Regions from separate parts of the Streptomyces sp. NPDC023527 genome, predicted to be linked through region 2. Evidence: predicted binding sites of a transcription regulator. Region 2 holds the regulator's gene; the other holds the start of a gene.

Region 1 (5,174 bases), on a different contig from region 2:
CACTCGGCCTCGGCGTCGTCCGGCACGGCCTCGTGCGGGACACCGGGCGCGATCTTGAGTGCGGCGTGCGGGGTGCGGCGGGCGGCACCGACGGCCCAGGACAGCGGCGGGGAGTACGCCTCGGGGTCGAAGATCCGGCCGCGGCCGCCGCGCCTGGCCGGGTCGACGAAGACGGCGTCGTACGAGGAGGTGTCGATCTCCGCGACATCGGCGCAGCGCACCTCGATCAGCTCCGCCAGCCCCAGCGCCGCCGCGTTGGCGCGGGCGACCTCGCAGGTCAGCGGGTCGCGGTCGACGGCAAGGACGGAGACACCGGCGCGCGCCAGCGCGATCGCGTCGCCGCCGATGCCGCAGCACAGGTCCGCGAGGCGGCGCACCCCCAGCGCGGCGAAGCGGGCGGCGCGGTACTCGGCGACCGACTTCCGGGTGGACTGCTCGACGCCGTTCGGCGTGAAGAACATGCGGTACGCGTCCTCGGCACCGAACTTCGCGACCGCGCGCTGCCGCAGCCGCGCCTGGCCGAGGGCCGCGGACACCAGCTCGGCGGGGTACTCGCGGCGCAGCCGGGTCGCCGTGGCGAGCTCCTTCGCGGGGTCGTACTCCCGCAGCTCGTCGAGGAGCCGCCGGCCCTCGTCGGTGAGGAGGGCGGCGAAGGCGCCGGTGGCGTCGGTCGTCGGCGTGTTCGGTGCGGGCACGTGTCTCATTCTCGCCGACGCCGAGGAGCGAGGGGACGGGCCCGGCGTGTCCGCCCGGACCACGGCCACGGCTCCGGGCTCCTGACACGCTCAGGCGAACAGCTCGCCGAGCAACTCGGGGCCGATGGGGATGGGGGCGGGGCGGTAGGCGGGCGGGCGCGTGCCCATCAGCTCGCGCACCAGGAAGTCCCAGCAGCGCTTGCGGACGTAGGCGGTGGCGACCGGGGCGGAGGTGTCGAACTTCTGCATGGCGCTCTCCTTGCGACTCGTTGTTTCGAACGAGGGAAAAGCTACGTTGCATTCAAATATCCTTTAACGTTATCGTTGCGCACAATCGTCATTTATGCAGGTTACAGCCAGGAAATCGTTGCAACGGGTCTATGGATTAATGCAATGATGGCCATCTGTTCGTTGCAATGGATTGGAGGTGAACGCTATGCTGGAGGCTCCACGGACCACGAAGGAGACCGCGATGCCGGGAGGCAGGCTCACCCAGCAGGAACGCCAGCAGATCGCGCTGGGGCTGGCCGACGGCCTCGCCTACGCGGAGATCGCCAGACGTCTCGACCGCCCCACCTCGACGATCACGCGTGAGGTGACGCGCAACGGCGGCCCCACCGCCTACCGCGCCGAGCTGGCCCACCGCGCCACCGAACGCCGCGCCCAACGCCGAAGGCAGCCCGCACCCCGGGAGGCGCGGGCACCCGAGCAGGTCCACGGACGCGACGCCGGGGCCGTGCGGGAGTACGAGGAGACGTTCACCACCGTCCTCATGGCCTCGGGCGTGCCCAAGATGATGGCCCGGGTGCTGGCCTGTCTCACCCTCACCGACGCGGGCAGCCTCACCGCGTCCGAACTCGTCCATCGCCTTGAGGTCAGCCCGGCGTCCGTCTCCAAGGCGATCGCGTTCCTCGAAGGCCAGGGCCTCGTCCGCCGGGAACGCGACGAACGCCGCCGCGAGCGCTACGTGGTCGACGACGACGTCTGGTACCAGTCGATGATGGCCAGCGCCCGCGCCACCGCCCACCTCGTCGAGATCGCACGGCAGGGCGTCTCCGTCCTCGGCCGCGACACCCCGGCCGCCGCCCGCCTGGAGAACATCGCCCGCTTCGTCGACTTCGTCAGCGAGAGCATCGCCCGCGCCGCGGAGCAGGCCCGCGAGATCCTCCACACCGAACCCGAAAAGCCTTCGGACGGCACCGCCGCGTCGCATTCGGATCGCGGATAGAAGCAGCGGGGCCCGCCGAGCGGTCGCGTCGCCTCGCCCGCCGATCACCGTCTCGAACGCGTGCACAAGAATCGAGCGGGTGAGCTCGCCTATATCCGGCCTTCGGGTCGCCCTCCCCACGCTGTCCGCCGCCCTCCTCCTCGCCGGTCTGCTCTCGGGGTGCTCCGGCTCGTCGTCCGGCGCCTCCGGCTCGGACAAGGCGGGCCCCTCCGCCCGTACGAGCGGCCCGGCCGCCCCCGGCGCCTCCGCGACGCCCGACGACGCGTACCGCCGCTGGGGCCTGGACAAGCCGCTCGCCGCACCGCCGAAGCCGCCCGCGAAGAAGCTGACGGACGGGATGAAGGCGGGGGAGACGCCCAAGGTCATCCGGCGGGTGCCCACCCAGGACAAGGTCGTCTTCATCACCATCGACGACGGGGCCGAGAAGAACCCCGAGTTCGTGAAGATGGTCAAGGAGCTCAAGCTGCCGATCTCGATGTTCCTCACGGACGACATCGCCCGCGCGGGCCGCGGCTACGGCTACTTCGACCAGCTGAAGGCCGCCTCCGGGAACGGCGTCCACAACCACACGCTCTCCCACCCCAACCTGCGCACCCTGGGCCCCGACGCCCAGCGCCGCGAGATCTGCGGCCAGCAGGAGGCGCTGGAGAAGCGGTTCGGCACCCGGCCGCCGCTGTTCCGGCCGCCGTACGGCAACTACAACGACGCGACGCTGACCGCCGCGGCCGGCTGCGGGGTGAAGTCGGTCGTGCTGTGGGAGGCGACCATGCAGATCAACGACATGCGCTACGCCCAGGGCGACGGCCTGCGCCCCGGCGACATCGTCCTCGCCCACTTCCGCGGCCCCCAGGAACTCAAGGGCACGTCGATGACCCGGATGACGACGAACATGCTCCGCAGCATCCAGCGCCAGGGCTACACGGTGGCCCGCTTGGAGGACTACGTCTGAGAGCGGCGATCCGCCCGCCGCCGGGGATTCCGTATGACGATTCCCGCGGAGGGTTACGCCGCCCGGCGCGCGGGCAGATCCATTCCCGCGTCCTCTCCCCGCCCGAACGCGAAGCCGATCGGCCCTGACCGGCCGGTATGCCGCGTGCGGCCGCGGCGTGGGCGCCGCCGCGCCCGTACGACCGGCTCCCGCACGGGGAAACCCCGAGGGAACCGCGAGCCCGCCGCACGGCGAATTGGCACTCCGCTTGACCGAGTGCTAACCGCGTCATAGTCTCGGCTCCGTTGGCACTCTCCACCGGGGAGTGCCAGACACGGCGACGGGCAGCTCCGGCACCCGCGACGACGGATCCGACCTGGTCGCCACCTCAGACAGTTAACCCCGTGAGATCTCCGAAGGGGGAGGTCGGATCGTGACGACCGCCAGCTCCAAGGTTGCCATCAAGCCGCTCGAGGACCGCATTGTGGTCCAGCCGCTCGACGCCGAGCAGACCACGGCCTCTGGCCTGGTCATCCCGGACACCGCGAAGGAGAAGCCCCAGGAGGGCGTCGTCCTGGCCGTGGGCCCGGGCCGCTTCGAGGACGGCAACCGTCTTCCGCTCGACGTGACCGTCGGCGACGTCGTGCTCTACAGCAAGTACGGCGGTACCGAGGTGAAGTACAACGGCGAGGAGTACCTCGTCCTCTCGGCCCGCGACGTTCTCGCGATCGTCGAGAAGTAGCCGGGGGTCCGGGGTCGCTCCCCGGATCCGGTACTGCACCCAGCTGTTTTTGATCTGCGCCCCTGGTTCCCGCGTCTAAACAACCGGGCGCCCGGGGCGCAGTTCGTTTGAGAGGACTTGAAGCAACTCATGGCGAAGATCCTGAAGTTCGATGAGGACGCCCGTCGCGCCCTCGAGCGCGGCGTCAACAAGCTGGCCGACACGGTCAAGGTGACGATCGGCCCCAAGGGCCGCAACGTCGTCATCGACAAGAAGTTCGGCGCTCCGACCATCACCAACGACGGTGTCACCATCGCGCGCGAGGTCGAGCTCGACGACCCGTACGAGAACCTTGGTGCCCAGCTCGTCAAGGAGGTGGCGACCAAGACCAACGACATCGCGGGTGACGGCACCACCACCGCCACCGTGCTGGCCCAGGCGCTGGTCCGCGAGGGCCTGCGCAACGTCGCCGCCGGCGCCTCCCCGGCCGCCCTGAAGAAGGGCATCGACGCCGCGGTCAAGGCCGTCTCCGACGAGCTGCTCGCCACCGCGCGCCCGATCGACGACAAGTCCGACATCGCCGCCGTGGCCGCGCTGTCCGCCCAGGACAAGCAGGTCGGCGAGCTCATCGCCGAGGCGATGGACAAGGTCGGCAAGGACGGTGTCATCACCGTCGAGGAGTCCAACACCTTCGGCCTGGAGCTCGACTTCACCGAGGGCATGGCCTTCGACAAGGGCTACCTGTCGCCGTACATGGTCACCGACCAGGAGCGTATGGAGGCCGTCCTCGACGACCCGTACATCCTGATCCACCAGGGCAAGATCGCCTCGATCCAGGACCTGCTGCCCCTGCTGGAGAAGATCATCCAGGGTGGCGCCAGCAAGCCGCTGCTGATCATCGCCGAGGACGTCGAGGGCGAGGCGCTCTCCACCCTCGTCGTCAACAAGATCCGTGGCACCTTCAACGCCGTCGCCGTCAAGGCGCCCGGCTTCGGTGACCGCCGCAAGGCGATGCTCGGCGACATGGCCACCCTCACCGGTGCCACCGTCATCGCCGAGGAGGTCGGCCTCAAGCTCGACCAGGCCGGTCTGGACGTGCTGGGCACCGCCCGCCGCGTGACGATCACCAAGGACGACACGGTCATCGTCGACGGTGGCGGCAGCCACGAGGACGTCCTCGGCCGCGTCAACCAGATCAAGGCCGAGATCGAGTCCACGGACTCGGACTGGGACCGCGAGAAGCTCCAGGAGCGCCTCGCCAAGCTCGCCGGTGGCGTCTGCGTCATCCGTGTGGGTGCGGCCACCGAGGTCGAGCTCAAGGAGAAGAAGCACCGTCTGGAGGACGCCATCTCCGCGACCCGCGCCGCGGTCGAGGAGGGCATCGTCTCCGGTGGTGGCTCCGCGCTCGTCCACGCCGTCAAGGTGCTGGAGGGCGGCCTGGGCAAGACCGGCGACGAGGCCACCGGTGTCGCCGTGGTCCGCCGCGCCGCCGTCGAGCCGCTGCGCTGGATCGCCGAGAACGCCGGCCTGGAGGGCTACGTCATCACCTCCAAGGTCGCCGAGCTCGACAAGGGCCAGGGCTTCAACGCCGCGACCGGCGAG
Region 2 (5,174 bases):
GGCGGCGGGGGGCTGCGGCATGAAGAGGTTCACGCCGAAGGGCTTGGTGGTACGGGCGCGGAGCTGCTTGATCTCCTCGTACATCGCGGCCGGCGTCTTGTAACCGGCGGCGAGGCAGCCGAGGCCGCCGGCTTCGGAGACGGCCGCGGCGAGCGGCGGGCCGGAGGCGCCGCCGGCCATGGGGGCCTGCACGATCGGGTGCCGGTGCAGACCGGTCAGCGCGGCCGCCCCCCTGGATTCAAAAGCCATGACCACATCGTGTCACAGGACGATGTGGTCGTCGGCCCTGCCGGACGGGCGTTCCCGGGGCTCCGCCCCGGGCCGCGGCCCACGAAAACGGGGCGGTCCGGAAGATCCGGCCCGCCCCGCTTACGAAGAGACGTCTACCGCCCGTTGAACGCGTCCTTCAACCGCGAGAACAGGCCCTGCTGGCCCGGCTTGAACTCGCCCATCGGGCGCTCCTCGCCGCGCAGCTTCGCGAGCTGGCGCAGGAGGTCCTCCTGCTGCGGGTCGAGCTTGCTCGGGGTGATCACCTCGACGTGGACGACGAGGTCACCGCGGCCGCCGCCGCGCAGGTGCGTGACGCCGCGCTGGTGCAGCGGGATCGACTGGCCCGACTGCGTGCCCGGCCGGATGTCGATCTCCTCGACGCCGTCCAGGGTCTCCAGCGGCACCTTGGTGCCGAGAGCCGCGGCCGTCATCGGGAGGGTGACCGTGCAGTGCAGGTCGTCGCCGCGCCGCTGGAAGGTCGGGTGCGGGGTCTCGTGGATCTCGACGTAGAGGTCGCCGGCGGGGCCGCCGCCGGGGCCGACCTCGCCCTCGCCCGCGAGCTGGATGCGGGTGCCGTTGTCGACGCCGGCCGGGATCTTGACGGTCAGCGTGCGGCGCGAGCGAACACGGCCGTCGCCGGCGCACTCCGGGCACGGGGTCGGCACCACGGTGCCGAAGCCCTGGCACTGCGGGCACGGCCGGGAGGTCATGACCTGGCCCAGGAAGGAGCGGGTGACCTGCGAGACCTCGCCGCGGCCGCGGCACATGTCACAGGTCTGCGCGGAGGTACCGGGGGCCGCGCCCTCGCCGCTGCACGTGGTGCAGACGACGGCGGTGTCGACCTGGATCTCCTTGGTCGTGCCGAAGGCGGCCTCGTCGAGGGTCACTTCGAGACGGATCATGGCGTCCTGGCCGCGGCGGGTGCGCGAGCGCGGACCGCGCTGCGACGCCTGGCCGAAGAAGGCGTCCATGATGTCGGAGAAGTTGCCGAAGCCCGCGCCGAAACCACCGGCGCCGCCACCGCCACCGCCGGACGCGGAGAGCGGGTCGCCACCGAGGTCGTAGACCTGCTTCTTCTGCGGGTCCGAGAGCACCTCGTAAGCGGCGTTGATCTCCTTGAACCGCTCCTGCGTCTTGGGGTCCGGATTGACGTCCGGGTGCAGCTCGCGGGCGAGGCGGCGGAAGGCCTTCTTGATCTCGTCCTGCGAGGCATCACGCCGTACGCCCAGGACCGCGTAGTAGTCCGTGGCCACTTACGACTCCGCCAGGATCTGTCCGACGTAACGTGCCACTGCGCGTACCGCTCCCATCGTTCCGGGGTAGTCCATGCGGGTCGGTCCGACCACGCCGAGTTTGGCGACTGCCTCGTCGCCCGAACCGTAGCCGACGGCGACGACCGATGTGGAGTTCAATCCCTCATGAGCGTTCTCATGACCGATTCGCACCGTCATGCCCGAATCCGTGGCCTCGCCGAGCAGCTTCAGCAGGACGACCTGCTCCTCCAACGCCTCCAGCACGGGCCGGATCGTCAGCGGGAAGTCGTGACCGAAGCGGGTGAGATTGGCGGTACCGCCGATTATCAGCCGCTCCTCGGTCTCCTCGACCAGCGTCTCCAGCAGGGTCGCGAGGACCGTGGAAACGGTTCCCCGGTCCTCCTGCTCGAAGGACTCGGTGAGGTCCTGCACCAGCTGGGGCACATCCGCGAACCGCCGCCCGACGACCCGGCTGTTGAGCCGCGCCCGCAGGTCCGCGAGCGAGGTCTCCCCTATCGGCGCCGGGCAGTCGACCAGGCGCTGCTCGACCCGGCCGGTGTCCGTGATCAGGACGAGCATGACGCGGGCGGGAGCGAGCGAGAGCAGCTCCACGTGGCGCACGGTCGAGCGGGTCAGCGACGGATACTGCACCACCGCGACCTGCCGGGTCAGCTGCGCCAGCAGCCGGACCGTGCGGCCCACGACGTCGTCGAGGTCGACCGCGCCGTCGAGGAAGTTCTGGATGGCACGCCGCTCCGGCGTCGACAGCGGCTTGACGCCCGCCAGCTTGTCGACGAAGAGGCGGTAGCCCTTGTCGGTCGGGATGCGGCCGGCGCTCGTGTGGGGCTGGGCGATGAAGCCCTCGTCCTCCAGCGCGGCCATGTCATTGCGCACCGTGGCCGGGGACACGCCCAGGCGGTGCCGCTCGGTGAGGGCCTTGGAGCCGACGGGCTCCTCGGTGCCCACATAGTCCTGGACGATGGCGCGCAACACTTCGAGCCTGCGTTCGCTCAGCACCGCGCGCACCTCCAGTCCACCGTCTTACGGGGTCCTTCCCTGGCACTCAAAGGTCACGAGTGCCAGATCCCTCCAGCCAGTGTACGGCCGTGCACCACGGCCAGGGCAAGAGCCGTCCCCGCCGCGTGCCCGACCCACACCCGCGGTATGCCCACCGGGCGGGCAACGGTACCGCGCTCCGGCTAGCGTCCTGGTATGGAAAGCCATCAGGCGACAGCGCGTTGGGAACGGCTCGCGCCAGGGGTCGCACGCCGCAGAATGCCCGTGTGGGACGCCACGATCGGGGTGATCGCGGGTGAGACGGGCGTGCTGCTCGTGGACACCGGATCGACCGTACGGGAGGGCGCGGAGGTCCGCCGGGAGGTGGACGGGCTCTTCGGCCGCACAGTGACGCATATCGCTCTCACACATCCGCACTTCGACCATGTCTTCGGCACCGCCGCGTTCTCGGGGGCGCGGGTGTACGGGGCGGTCGGGCTCGACGACCTGCTCGCGCGCGAGCGCGACGAGCTGCGCCGGGACGCGGTGCGGCACGGCATGGCGCCCGAGGCCGCCGACGAGGCCGTCGAGCTGCTCGTACGCCCCCAACACCTGGTCTCCGGCGAGCTCACCCTCGACCTGGGCGGCGGCCGGCAGGCGCTGCTGGCCAATGTCGGACCGGGCCACACCGCGCACGACCTGGTGGTGCTCGTCGCGGGCTCGGGCGGGGCGCCCGAGGTCGTGTTCTGCGGCGACCTGGTCGAGGAGTCCGGCGAGCCGCAGGCGGGCCCGGACGCGCTCCCCCGGCAGTGGCCGGCGGCGCTGGACCGGCTGTTGGCGCTGGGCGGCGAGGACGCGGTGTACGTGCCGGGGCACGGGGCGGTGGTGGACGCCGGGTACGTGCGGCGGCAGCGGGACGCGCTGGCGGAGCGTTTCGGCGTGGCGTGAGCGCGGGGGCCGTGGCGTGAGCGCGGAGACCCTGGCGTGAGCGCGAGGGCCGTCTCGCGGGGTCTGGGACGCGGCCCCTTCCGTGATCCACAATGGCCCGCATGCGCAGCAGAGAGTACGGGCCCGATCTGACCCCGCCCTGGAAGAAGAACACCCCCGCCCCCGAGGTCGCGGCCGAACCCGATCTCGTCGTCGAGGAGGTCACCACGGGCTTCTGCGGCGCCGTGATCCGCTGTGAGAAGACGGCGCAGGGACCGACCGTCACCCTGGAGGACCGCTTCGGCAAGCACCGGGTGTTCCCGATGGAGCCGCGCGGGTTCCTCCTGGAGGGGCGCGTCGTCACGCTCGTACGCCCGAGCGCGCAGGGCCCCCGCACGCCGCAGCGGACCGCGTCCGGCTCCATCGCACTACCCGGTGCGCGGGCGCGGGTGGCACGCGCCGGGCGCATCTATGTCGAGGGGCGCCACGACGCGGAGCTCGTGGAGCGGGTCTGGGGTGACGACCTGCGCATCGAGGGCGTGGTCGTGGAGTACCTGGAGGGCATCGACGACCTGCCGGCCATCGTGCGCTCCTTCGCCCCGGGCCCGGATGCGCGGCTGGGGGTCCTGGTCGACCACCTCGTACCGGGCTCGAAGGAGTCCCGGATCGCGGCGGAGGTGACGGGCGAACACGTGCTGGTCGTGGGCCACCCGTACATCGACGTGTGGGAGGCGGTGAAGCCGTCCTCGGTGGGCATCGCGGGGTGGCCGCGGGTGCCGCGGGGGCAGGACTGGAAGACGGGCGTGTGCGGGGCGCTGGGGTGGCCGGCGAACACGGGGGCCGCTTGGCAGCGGATTCTGGGCTGCGTGCGGTCGTACAAGGACCTGGAGCCGGAGCTTCTGGGGCGGGTGGAGGAGCTGATCGACTTTGTGACGGTGGTCGATTAGGTGCTGGGAAGGCTCCGCAGCATGGACGTGTCCAGGGTGAGGTCGAGCGCGTCGATACGCAGCGAGTCTCCGAACTTGCATGTGCGCTGGTTCAGGTAACTCGCCTCATCGCCGACACCTGTGGGTTCGGTGAGCAGGAGACAGCTGGACTTGATCGGATCCACGATCAAATACGCGGGCACCCGCCCGGCCGCGTACATGGAGGACTTGAGCGAATAGTCGCGGTAGACGCTGCTCTTCGAAACCACCTCCATGACCAAAGTGACCGCCGGTGCGGGGATGATGCGACTGGAGTCCTCGATCTCTTCGGGGCCGACCACCACAAGATCCGGGATCGGCTCACTCGCTTCACCCGGGATGGTGATGTCCTGCGTCTGGAGCGGATACCAGCGATCAGAAAGGATCTGCCTCTGAACGAAGAGGACGTTCATGTTGTGCACCTTGCCAGGCGCCGACATCATCACGATTTCCCCCCGCAGCAGCTCAGCTCGCCAGCCCTCGGGAGCCTCGAAGTTCTCGAAGAACTCGATCTTCCTTCGGTCGTCCACAGCGGTCATCTCCGTGGTCCTCCACATCTGCCGCGTGCGTATAGCGGCAGCCTATGGACAGGTTAGGCGGGCCTGTGGCCCATGCGCGTCAGTTCACCCGAACAGGTGATCAGTCCACCAGATCACGGACTACGGCGTCCGCCAGCAGCCGCCCCCGCAGCGTCAGGACCGCGCGCCCCGCCTCGTACCGCTCGGCCTGGAGCAGCCCGTCCGCCAGCGCCTTCGCCGCCGCG

What was found. The regulator HrcA, encoded in region 2, represses chaperone genes, less so after heat shock. The targets are predictions, from matches to a motif close to TTNGCACTCNGNNNNNCNGAGTGCNAA.
Region 1: a site for HrcA is predicted at 3,108-3,134, ahead of groES (co-chaperone GroES). Genes of this name have one in related genera too.

The regions. Positions count from the first base shown of each region.
Region 1 covers NZ_JBVHJJ010000003.1:398,819-403,992, reverse strand. Annotated here, with positions in the region: gene ACZ303_RS08765 (THUMP-like domain-containing protein) at 1-695, opposite strand, end outside; gene ACZ303_RS08760 (hypothetical protein) at 786-944, opposite strand; gene ACZ303_RS08755 (GbsR/MarR family transcriptional regulator) at 1,168-1,923, shown strand; gene ACZ303_RS08750 (polysaccharide deacetylase family protein) at 2,003-2,872, shown strand; gene groES (co-chaperone GroES) at 3,285-3,593, shown strand; gene groL (chaperonin GroEL) at 3,723-5,174, shown strand, end outside.
Region 2 covers NZ_JBVHJJ010000002.1:449,148-454,321, reverse strand. Annotated here, with positions in the region: gene ACZ303_RS05530 (nitronate monooxygenase) at 1-249, opposite strand, end outside; gene dnaJ (molecular chaperone DnaJ) at 384-1,523, opposite strand; gene hrcA (heat-inducible transcriptional repressor HrcA) at 1,524-2,540, opposite strand; gene ACZ303_RS05515 (MBL fold metallo-hydrolase) at 2,799-3,467, shown strand; gene ACZ303_RS05510 (DUF3097 domain-containing protein) at 3,569-4,393, shown strand; gene ACZ303_RS05505 (Uma2 family endonuclease) at 4,390-4,950, opposite strand; gene hemW (radical SAM family heme chaperone HemW) at 5,051-5,174, opposite strand, start outside.